Regions from separate parts of the Bartonella sp. B10834G3 genome, predicted to be linked through region 2. Evidence: predicted binding sites of a transcription regulator. Region 2 holds the regulator's gene; each other region holds the start of a gene.

Region 1 (3,290 bases), 220 kb from region 2:
GGTGGTATAATTTGATCGTTCACGGCTACACAACTTCCTTAATAGAATCAGCCCTTCCTTTATAACGAAAAACGGCTTGAAAAGCTAATTTCTCTTGCCCATCTATGTGTGGATTTGGCTTTTCTTTTCAGTGTGTTATCTAGCCGGTCGAAAAATCGGTGGATGACTTTAAGGAAATTTTGTGCCATGAGAGCGCAATTGAAGAATTTTTATAAATCGCGATTTTTGACTTTATTTCTATCTTTGGCATTCATCGAATAATAATATATCCGGAAATAATAATGCATCCGGAATCCGACTGCCCCGAACCCGACTATCTTGCCGAATGCAGGAAAACTCAAGGAGTAACAATCATGTTTGATGCAGGTTTGTTGCTGAACGCGTTTATCACATTACTGGTCACGATTGATCCCGTGGGATTGGTGCCAATTTTCTTGGGGCTGACGCGTGACATGACCAATATGCAACGCAAATCCACCGCGATGGCTGCATCTGTTATTTCCTATATTATTCTGCTCGCTTTCGCACTTATCGGCGGGTCGATATTGGAAGGGCTGGGGATTTCGCTCGGTGCATTCGAGATTGCCGGTGGTATCCTATTATTTGCCATTGCATTCGAGATGATTTTTGAAAAACGCTCGGCAAGAAAACAGAAATCTGTGAAAACGGCTGTAACAAAAGACCATATTCACAATATCGCAGCTTTTCCCCTTGCTATACCGATGATTGCCGGCCCCGGCGCTATTTCCGCCACCATTTTGATGGCGAGCAAGAATCCGGGTTTTATCGGCACTGCCGTTTCCTGTTTTGTTATTCTGATTTCAGTGATTGTCTGCTACGGCTTTATGCTTCTCGCCCACCCGATTGACCGACTTCTTGGTGAAACGGGTAGAACGATACTTACCCGCCTCTTCGGTGTCATTCTTGCAGCATTGGCGGTTCAATTCGTCGCCAACGGCATTCTGGCTTTGTTTCACATAGCCTGAACCGGCACGCATCATTTCAGGATTGTTGTGCATATGAAGCGTTGCAGCTCCAATTTTCATGAAATACTGCAGGACAAGGACACAACGACGAAATGTTCAAAACACTTCGGACAATACGGGTGACAATCGGGCAAAACAGTTCCCGAATATCCTGCTTCTGTCCAGCAAATCTTGCATACTCAAATATGGGCTGCGTTTGGTATGGCAAAAAATCTTAGAAATAAAAGTTGCAGCTTGATAAACGCTCCCTGCTCCGCTTTTTCTAAAAGCTGCGATTCGCCTGAAAACAATGGAAACGGGGAGCTGTTTAAAATTTCTGAATGATGCAAATAAGGTTCCAGGAAGATCACGACACCGCATCGTGCAGGAATCTCAATTCAACGCATTAAACGGCAATCGCAATTTATGATAACCGTTAAAATACGGGAGCCTCAAAACGGAACATCGTCATCAAGCTGGCGCGAAAAATTGCTTCCTGACTGATTGTTTCCGCCCTGATCGGAATTGCCGTAGCCGCCGCCAAAACCGCCGGAACCGGATTGATCGCTCACCTGCTGACGGCTGCCACCACCTTCGCCGCGGCTATCAAGCATTTGCAATTCACCGCGATATTTTTGCAAAACAATCTCGGTTGTATAACGGTCGTTACCGTTCTGATCCTGCCATTTGCGGGTTTGTAACTGCCCCTCGATATAAACCTTCGCGCCTTTTTTAAGATATTGCTCGACAACTTTGACCAGATTTTCGTTAAAAATAACCACACTGTGCCATTCTGTCCGTTCGCGACGCTCGCCTGTATTACGGTCACGCCACGTATCCGACGTTGCAATGCGTAAACTTGCCACTTGATCGCCAGAATTCATTCTGCGAATTTCCGGATCTGCACCGAGATTACCAATCAGAATGACCTTGTTAACACTGCCTGCCATTATCAAAACTCCAAACCACGCGGCAAAAAGCCGAAAATTAAATGCTAAAGCTCAATTTGCCACCATATAATCTATTTTCAAGCTTGAGGCAAAAAAGGCCGGTTTATTCGTGCAATTTCCACAGAACTTCTTTTTCAGTTATTTTTTAAGTTGAATTCTTACCATTGCAATTTCTGATAGTCTCACCTATTTGAGAGCGAGTGTTCCATTTTTGTTCTTTCCCCGCAAGGCCAAATATGTCCGATCAGAAATATATTTCAATACGTGGTGCCCGCCAACATAATTTAAAGAACATAGATCTTGATCTGCCAAGAGACAAACTGATTGTCATGACAGGTCTTTCCGGATCCGGTAAATCCTCTCTTGCTTTCGATACGATCTATGCCGAAGGGCAAAGGCGATATGTGGAAAGTCTTTCAGCCTATGCCAGACAGTTTCTGGAAATGATGCAAAAACCGGATGTAGACCAGATTGACGGTCTCTCTCCGGCTATTTCCATTGAACAAAAGACCACGAGTCGTAACCCGCGTTCAACTGTCGGTACGGTCACGGAAATTCACGATTATATGCGCTTGTTGTTTGCGCGGGTCGGTGTGCCCTATTCACCGGTGACAGGATTACCGATTGAAAGCCAGACTGTGAGCCAGATGGTTGATCGCATTCTGGCACTCCCGGAAGGAACGAGACTTTATATTCTGGCTCCGCTCGTGCGCGGGCGCAAAGGCGAATATAAAAAGGAAATGGCCGACCTTCTTAAAAAAGGTTTCCAGCGTGTCAAAATCGACGGCGTTTTTTATGAAATAGCCGATGTTCCGGAACTCGATAAAAAATACAAACATGATATTGATGTTGTCGTCGATCGTCTCGTTGTGAAACCCGACATTTCAGCCCGTCTTGCCGATAGTCTTGAAACCTGCCTTCATCTGGCTGACGGATTGGCTGTTGCCGAACTTGCCGACAAGCCGCTTCCGAAAGAACAGACAGCCGGAGGTTCGGCCAATAAATCGAAAAATGATACGCACGAACGTTTACTCTTTTCCGAAAAGTTTGCCTGTCCTGTTTCGGGCTTTACGATTCCCGAAATAGAGCCACGGCTTTTTTCTTTTAACAATCCGTTCGGTGCTTGCCCGACCTGTGACGGCTTGGGGTCGCTACAGGCAATTGATCCGGCCATGGTGGTTCCTGACGAGAATTTGTCGTTGAAAGCAGGTGCTATTGCTCCGTGGTCGAAATCCTCTTCACCCTATTACAATCAAACACTTGAAGCGCTTGGGAAGGCTTATCATTTCAAGCTCACAGACAAATGGAAAGACCTTTCCGAAGAAGCCCGTCACGCGATTCTTTACGGCACGGGCAAGAAAGAAGTCACCTTTAC
Region 2 (3,290 bases):
AGGCCTTAGTGCTAACAGATGTTAATGACCAAGCACCAGATGTCGAATATTAAAACATCTTCATAACATATTGAATAAATGGCACAATTTACCTTTCGACATTGATTTTGCAATATCGCGAAAAACTTCAAAGCTTTTTCGGATGGATTTTAAAATCGACAGCTCTTCAGAAAAATTTAAAGTCGCAATTCTATCGGAAGATAGTGAATGCAATTTGAAGATGCATGGTAAAATCCGGCAAGTGAAACAAGCCCGAACATTCACTACCATTCGTCATTGATATTCACGTGTTATCATTGATATTCACGTGCTTGATCGAAAAATGGAAATTGAAATAGCCGCGGAATGATACCAAAACATCATCAAAACAGCATTCCGAACGACAATCGAAACAGCGTTCCGAACTATGACTGAAGCACTCTGCCGAACTATCGTTAAGACTTGTTTGTGAAATCGGGTTTCTAATGCAATTTAAAAGCCGAGGGAAGAGGTTTCACCAAAACTCGAAAGATATGGAAAAGAGGCGAAAATCCGTTTTCTCGCTGATCGATAAAAATTCTATACCGGTATTTGATAGCAGGATATGTCAGTCTAACTAACATTCTAACATTCTGGCATCTTGTCATTTTATCCGTTCTATCGTTCTGCATTTGGTCATTTGGTCATTCGCTTATTCTGGCTTTTTGGCGCTTTTTCACTCGTTCATTCGTACTTTTTGCCGCTGGAGTTTTATTCTCGAATAATTGCATAAGATATATTATGGAACTTTTTGTATAGGAGGGGCGAGAACCGTTAAAAAACAACAATTGTGCAACTATCACGTCAAGACACTCAATTCCTTAAATCACATAGATGCCGTTTTCAAAATCACATGGACGCTTTCTTTTTCTATAATAACATATGGCCATTCACTCGAACAATCCGCAATGCCTTCTATGCCAATATTCACCCGACAACGTATCGGCATTTCCAATGAAAACTTCGTCCTTTTCAGCTATGGAATTTTCGTCTTTGCCAGATGATGTCTCATTGCCGATTTGAAATGTCGCAGGTCAATTTATGTTAAACCTGTTTTATGAGCGTTTATTGTATTCAAATTCGTCGGTTTTCATGGCTAGCCTATAAATACGCCGTTCCGCCTTGCGCAAGCAATCGCTCATAGAAGGAAAATTCTGACTGCATCCCTTGCCATATTTACGGCCATATCGCTTTGCACTCGTCCATGATCTGTCAAAAACCTAAATCGACTATCGGATCAGACAAGTTTTTGAAAATAGAAAATTCATGCTCTTTAATCTTTGAAGCCCTATAGAAGAAAAATGTATTTCTCATAAAAGTCACGATTTTTAGGTCGTATCGGGATGAATTTTATGTTGCAGAACTCGTTAGAAATAATTTTACGTTCTGTTAGATTGGATATTTGAACATAAAAATAAAAATACGAACATAAAACGCAAAATAACTTGTGGAACAATACTAGAACATATAGTGTACGTTCTGGTTTTGTTTCTCGTTGATTCGCATCATTGGAGAGTTTTATGTTAACACGCAAGCAGTATGAGTTGCTTCTGTTTATTCATAACCGGCTAAAAGAAACCGGTATACCCCCCTCTTATGACGAGATGAAGGATGCTTTGGATCTCGCTTCAAAATCCGGCATTCATCGGTTGATAACGGCATTGGAAGAGCGTGGATTTATACGTCGCCTTCCCAATCGTGCGCGCGCTCTTGAAGTTTTGAAGCTGCCGGAAACAATGTCACCTGCGATGAATAGCGTAAGGAAGTTTTCACCCAGTGTTATAGATGGCCAGAAAAACAAGAATATGAAGAATGTTGTTCGCAGGGAACTGTCGAGTGGCGAAAGTGGGCAGGCAGCCAATGTGAATGTTCCAGTAATGGGACGAATTGCGGCCGGTGTTCCTATTTCGGCAATCCAGAACCAGACAAATATGCTTTCTCTACCATCCGATATGGTGGGCAGCGGCGAACATTATGCGCTGGAAGTCAAGGGCGATTCTATGATTAATGCCGGAATTTTCGATGGTGATACCGTTATAATCAGACGTGGAGATACAGCAAATCCCGGTGAAATTATTGTGGCACTTGTTGATGATGAAGAAGCAACCTTGAAACGTTATCGGCGAAAAGGTGCGTCTATTGCTTTGGAGGCTGCAAATCCTGCTTATGAAACAAGGATATTCGGTCCTAATCGTATCAAAATTCAAGGCAAGCTTGTCGGCTTGATACGCCGCTATTAAGCTCACGTCATTGAATGTTTTAAATGTTTATGGTGTAAAAAAATTCAATCATAATTGTCGGATAGTGTTTTTCAACGGGAATGACGGAAGTTCTATTAGAGCTGTTTTAACGAGTTCGGGAGAGAAGCGGCGTTTGAGGTTTTTCGGGCGAGATTATCGTCCGGATATAATGAAAATGCGAATAGATGGATATGTCCTGCGGCAGGACTGGCGAAATTTTTGCAAAACAGCCTTGTATTTTTAACAAACTTGTATTTTTAACAAAATAGATTAGGTCTCATCTGATCGTTTTTAGAAATTCGTGTCTTCTACAGGAAGTGATATGTCAGCTCCTCGCGTTAGTTTTGTTTCTTTAGGATGTCCTAAGGCACTTGTCGATTCTGAACGCATCATTACAAAATTGCGCTCTGAAGGATATGAAATAGCACCCAGACATGATGGTGCGGATCTTGTTATCGTCAATACATGTGCTTTCATTGACTCGGCCCGCGATGAATCGCTGGCCAATATCGGCGACGCATTAAAGAAAAACGGTAAAGTCATTGTAACCGGCTGCCTTGGTGCAGAGCCGGAAGTGGTAACAAAAACTTATCCGAATGTATTGGCTGTTACAGGTCCTCAGGCGTATGAGAGTGTTATGGAGGCTGTTCATAAAGCTGCACCGCCTGTCCATGACCCGTTTGTTGATCTTGTTCCTCCTCAGGGAATACGTTTGACGCCTCGTCACTATGCTTATTTAAAAATTTCCGAAGGCTGTTCAAATCATTGCAGTTTTTGCATTATTCCACAATTAAGGGGAAATCTGGTTTCCCGACCGGCATCCGATGTGCTGCGGGAGGCGGAAAGGCTTGTGAAAGCAGGCGTCAAGGAAATACTTGTCATTTCCCAAGACACCAGTGCATACGGGCTTGATCTTAAATATAGCGAAAGTCCATGGAAAGACCGTACGGTTCGCGCACGGTTCTATGATCTCGCCAAAGAATTGGGCGATATGGGTGTTTGGGTGCGGATGCATTATGTATATCCCTACCC
Region 3 (3,290 bases), on a different contig from region 2:
ATCATGACGATGTTGGTGATTTTGCGCCCCTCTGCCGGTACAATAGCGCCATCTGGCGTGTCTTTATCAGGAAAATCGCCGAGCCGGTCGCGGGCGATCAGCAATTGTCCAAGAATTTCTTCCGCCGTGAGATTGCGAACCAGCTTTTGGGTTCCGGTGTGACAGAACGAACATGTGAGCGTACATCCCACTTGCGAGGACATGCACAAAGTACCGCGCCCCTCTTCGGGGATATAGACCATTTCAACCTCGACGGGTTTTCCGGCTCCACGGGAAGGAAAGCGCAACAACCATTTGCGAGTTCCGTCGTTGGATATTTGTTCTTCGACAATTTCCGGACGCGCGATGGAAAAATGCTTTTTCATTTTTTCCCGCATATCCTTGGAAATATTGAACATATCGTCGAAATTGGAAACACCGCGCACATAAAGCCAATGCCAAAGCTGGCTCACACGCATACGCGTCTGACGTTCCGGAACGCCTATTTCTTGTAAAGCACTAGCCATTTCAGCGCGCGACAGACCGATCAGGGATGCTTTTGTTTCATCCATTTTTGCCGGACGCAAAAGTGATGCCGCGCCAATAGGTTTAAGATCGTAGGATACGCTCATACTTTCAAATGCTCTGAATAAAGTTCTGCCATGCGCATTTAGCACAAAAGCAAACAAACGTCACCACACTTATGCTCCATAAAAAACACTGCAACATGGTATTATTATGTTGCAGTGCCTGAAATTGATGAAAAACAAAAAGTTTTATTTATTTACATTTCTGTGCAGCATTCAGGGCTGCCGTAATTCCTTTCAGGGAATAGGTGTAGCTCGTATTTGTTCCACGTTGGGAAACAGCTTTGACAGAAAGATTGGAGCCATTTTTCATAGCTGCAACAAGCTGGCTTTCGGTTGCCGGCGAAGCTGCCCATGCCGATGAATCCTTGGTAAAGAATTCAAAATTCTTGCCGTCAACAGAAACGGTAACTTTATCCTTCAAGGCATAACCCGCCATGAATTGGGGTTCATATGTAACCGGATTACCGGCACGTTTGCTGACGAGGAAATAATTGTCGCCATGGTTGACCGATTTTGGTTCCGCAGTGATCGGGGCGGAAAGCACATAACATACTGTGTTGTTTCCGGATTTATAGGAATAGGCACCCCATGCATCGAATTGGTTGATGCGTGTTGGTGTTTGTGCCGAAGCAGTTCCGGCAATAGCCATAATCATGACAGACGCAGCAACAAAAGTTTTTCCAAACATCGTATACTCAGCTCACTTTTAATTTTCTATTGGCAAAGCCATGTGGCTTCAAACCGGCGATTTTCAAAAACCGGCATATCATTCTTGCAACATGCCGACAGTTGTTACATGCAATTTTGACTAGTTTATGGTTACCAAAAGGTGAAGTTTCGCGTAAAAATATCAATTTCTGCGGAAAAACTATTTTTTTGGCGTTTCAATCGGGTTTTTTTCCAATATTTTGCGGGCTGCCTGATAATGCGCGTCGGTAATGTGGGCGCGCACTGCGGAAATCGCAATTGTAAGGACTGCAATATCATCCGTGAAGCCGATAACGGCCAACATATCGGGGATAAGATCGAAAGGCATCACAAAATAGGCGAGTGCTGCAAGAAGAATGCCGCGTACACGTGTCGGTGTTTGAGGGTCGAATGCACAATAATAACTGGCAACAACATCTTCCATAAAAGGAATGTGGCCAGCCGCTTTGCGAACTGTTTTCCAGAAAGTCGCCCGTACTTTTGCAGCGCGGCTTTTTTGCGTTTCTTCTGATTCGGGCTTCAGAATTTTATCAATTGTTTTTTTATCCATCTTAAAATCCCATAAGGAAAAATGTTCTCAAAGCACGCCCCGTTAACAATGATAGAAGTAGGAAGGACGCATAATTTTACAAGTTTCCCGTTTCAGGAATCCTTTTTACGGGATATTCAGGAATTGACTTGTCAAAAGATATTTCAAAATTGAAGAGAGGAATTTCTTTTGTAAAATTCGGCGCTTGACTCTCATTTATATTCGATTCAATAATAGAACAAAACAAGAACATTGTGTGAGTCTTTTATGCCGGATATAGCCCAATTACGCCGCCTCATTGCCCGCATTGAAGGAAAGCCTGTCGCTTTTTCTACAGATGGCAAGAGGAAGGGCAAAGAAAAGCCTGTTCTTCCTGAAGGCTATTTTAATCTCGGTCACGAAACAGCCGATTTTATGGCCGGCCCATTTCCCTCTTATGCCTTGCATGAAGTTATTTCAGGGCCAGCCGCCATGAATAGTGCAACCGGTTTTTCTCTCGGTCTTCTCAAACGTAATGAAAAGGCGAATTGCCCTTTCATCTGGCTGGAAGAAGAAAGCACAGAAATAGAATATGGCATTCCTTATCCGGTCGGTATTTCTGCTTTCGGGCTTGATCCGGCGCGATTTATTCTGGTGCGTTGTCCGAAAGCCGAAGATGTATTGAAAGCGGCTGATGATGCATTGGCAACGTCCAGAGTGGGCGGTTTGTTGTTAAGCCTTTCGGGGGCTTGTCGGGCGCTTGATTTTACAGCCACCCGACGTTTGCATCTGGCAGCAGAAAAAGCACATTCGCCGGTTGTTCTGGTGCTTGGCAAAGAAGCATTGAAAAACAGCAACGCTGCCACACGTTGGCAAATCAAATCAGCTCCTTCTGAAAGTTCGGGTGCAAAAGCACCGGGGCTAACAAATTATGATGTCACGCTTTTGCGAAATAGAACCGGATATACCGGACATTGGTTGATGCAATGGAACATCCATGACCAGATTTTTACAAACCCCCAAGAAATACGGCACACACGGCCGGCTCTATTTGGCACTCGCTTTTCCTCGCCTGCCAATAGACCGTCTGAAGACGGTTTTGCCGCCTGAAAAAGCACCGGATTTCACAAAACCTTTTGCAATTGTTGGCCGTTCTGTTCACGGACTTAGGCTTGTTTGTGTCAATGAGGCGGCTATACATGCCGGCCTTTATCCGGGGCTTTCTCTGGTTCATGCACGCAGCCTTTGTGAAAGAATAGAAACAGTCAATGAAGCGGAAGAGGCCGACAAGGACTATCTTCAATATCTCGCCCGAAATGCCGGACGGTTCACCCCTCTTGTAGCCTATAGCCTTCCCTTTGGTTTGATACTCGATGTAACAGGCTGCGATCATCTTTTCGGGGGGCCACAAAAAATGCTCGAAAAAGTGACCGCTTATTATAAGGGGCTGGGGCTTGAGACACTCTCTGCACTGACAATAACACCGGCAGCCGCACGGGCTTTTG

Evidence for each region. Region 2 encodes LexA, which represses DNA repair genes until DNA is damaged. Its sites were predicted from a motif close to TGTTCNNNNTGTGTTCNG; they were not measured.
Region 1: the regulator LexA is predicted to act here: its motif matches at 2,117-2,134, upstream of uvrA (excinuclease ABC subunit UvrA).
Region 3: the regulator LexA is predicted to act here: its motif matches at 2,041-2,058, upstream of H3S94_RS03455 (ImuA family protein).

What each region holds. Positions count from the first base shown of each region.
Region 1 is NZ_JACFOM010000002.1:624,663-627,952, forward strand. Features, by position in the region: gene H3S94_RS08140 (MarC family protein) at 354-986, shown strand; gene H3S94_RS08145 (single-stranded DNA-binding protein) at 1,418-1,915, opposite strand; gene uvrA (excinuclease ABC subunit UvrA) at 2,152-3,290, shown strand, end outside.
Region 2 is NZ_JACFOM010000002.1:403,111-406,400, forward strand. Features, by position in the region: gene lexA (transcriptional repressor LexA) at 1,539-2,258, shown strand; gene rimO (30S ribosomal protein S12 methylthiotransferase RimO) at 2,581-3,290, shown strand, end outside.
Region 3 is NZ_JACFOM010000001.1:808,455-811,744, reverse strand. Features, by position in the region: gene rlmN (23S rRNA (adenine(2503)-C(2))-methyltransferase RlmN) at 1-611, opposite strand, end outside; gene H3S94_RS03465 (invasion associated locus B family protein) at 760-1,257, opposite strand; gene H3S94_RS03460 (YkvA family protein) at 1,438-1,827, opposite strand; gene H3S94_RS03455 (ImuA family protein) at 2,074-2,895, shown strand; gene H3S94_RS03450 (DNA polymerase Y family protein) at 2,783-3,290, shown strand, end outside.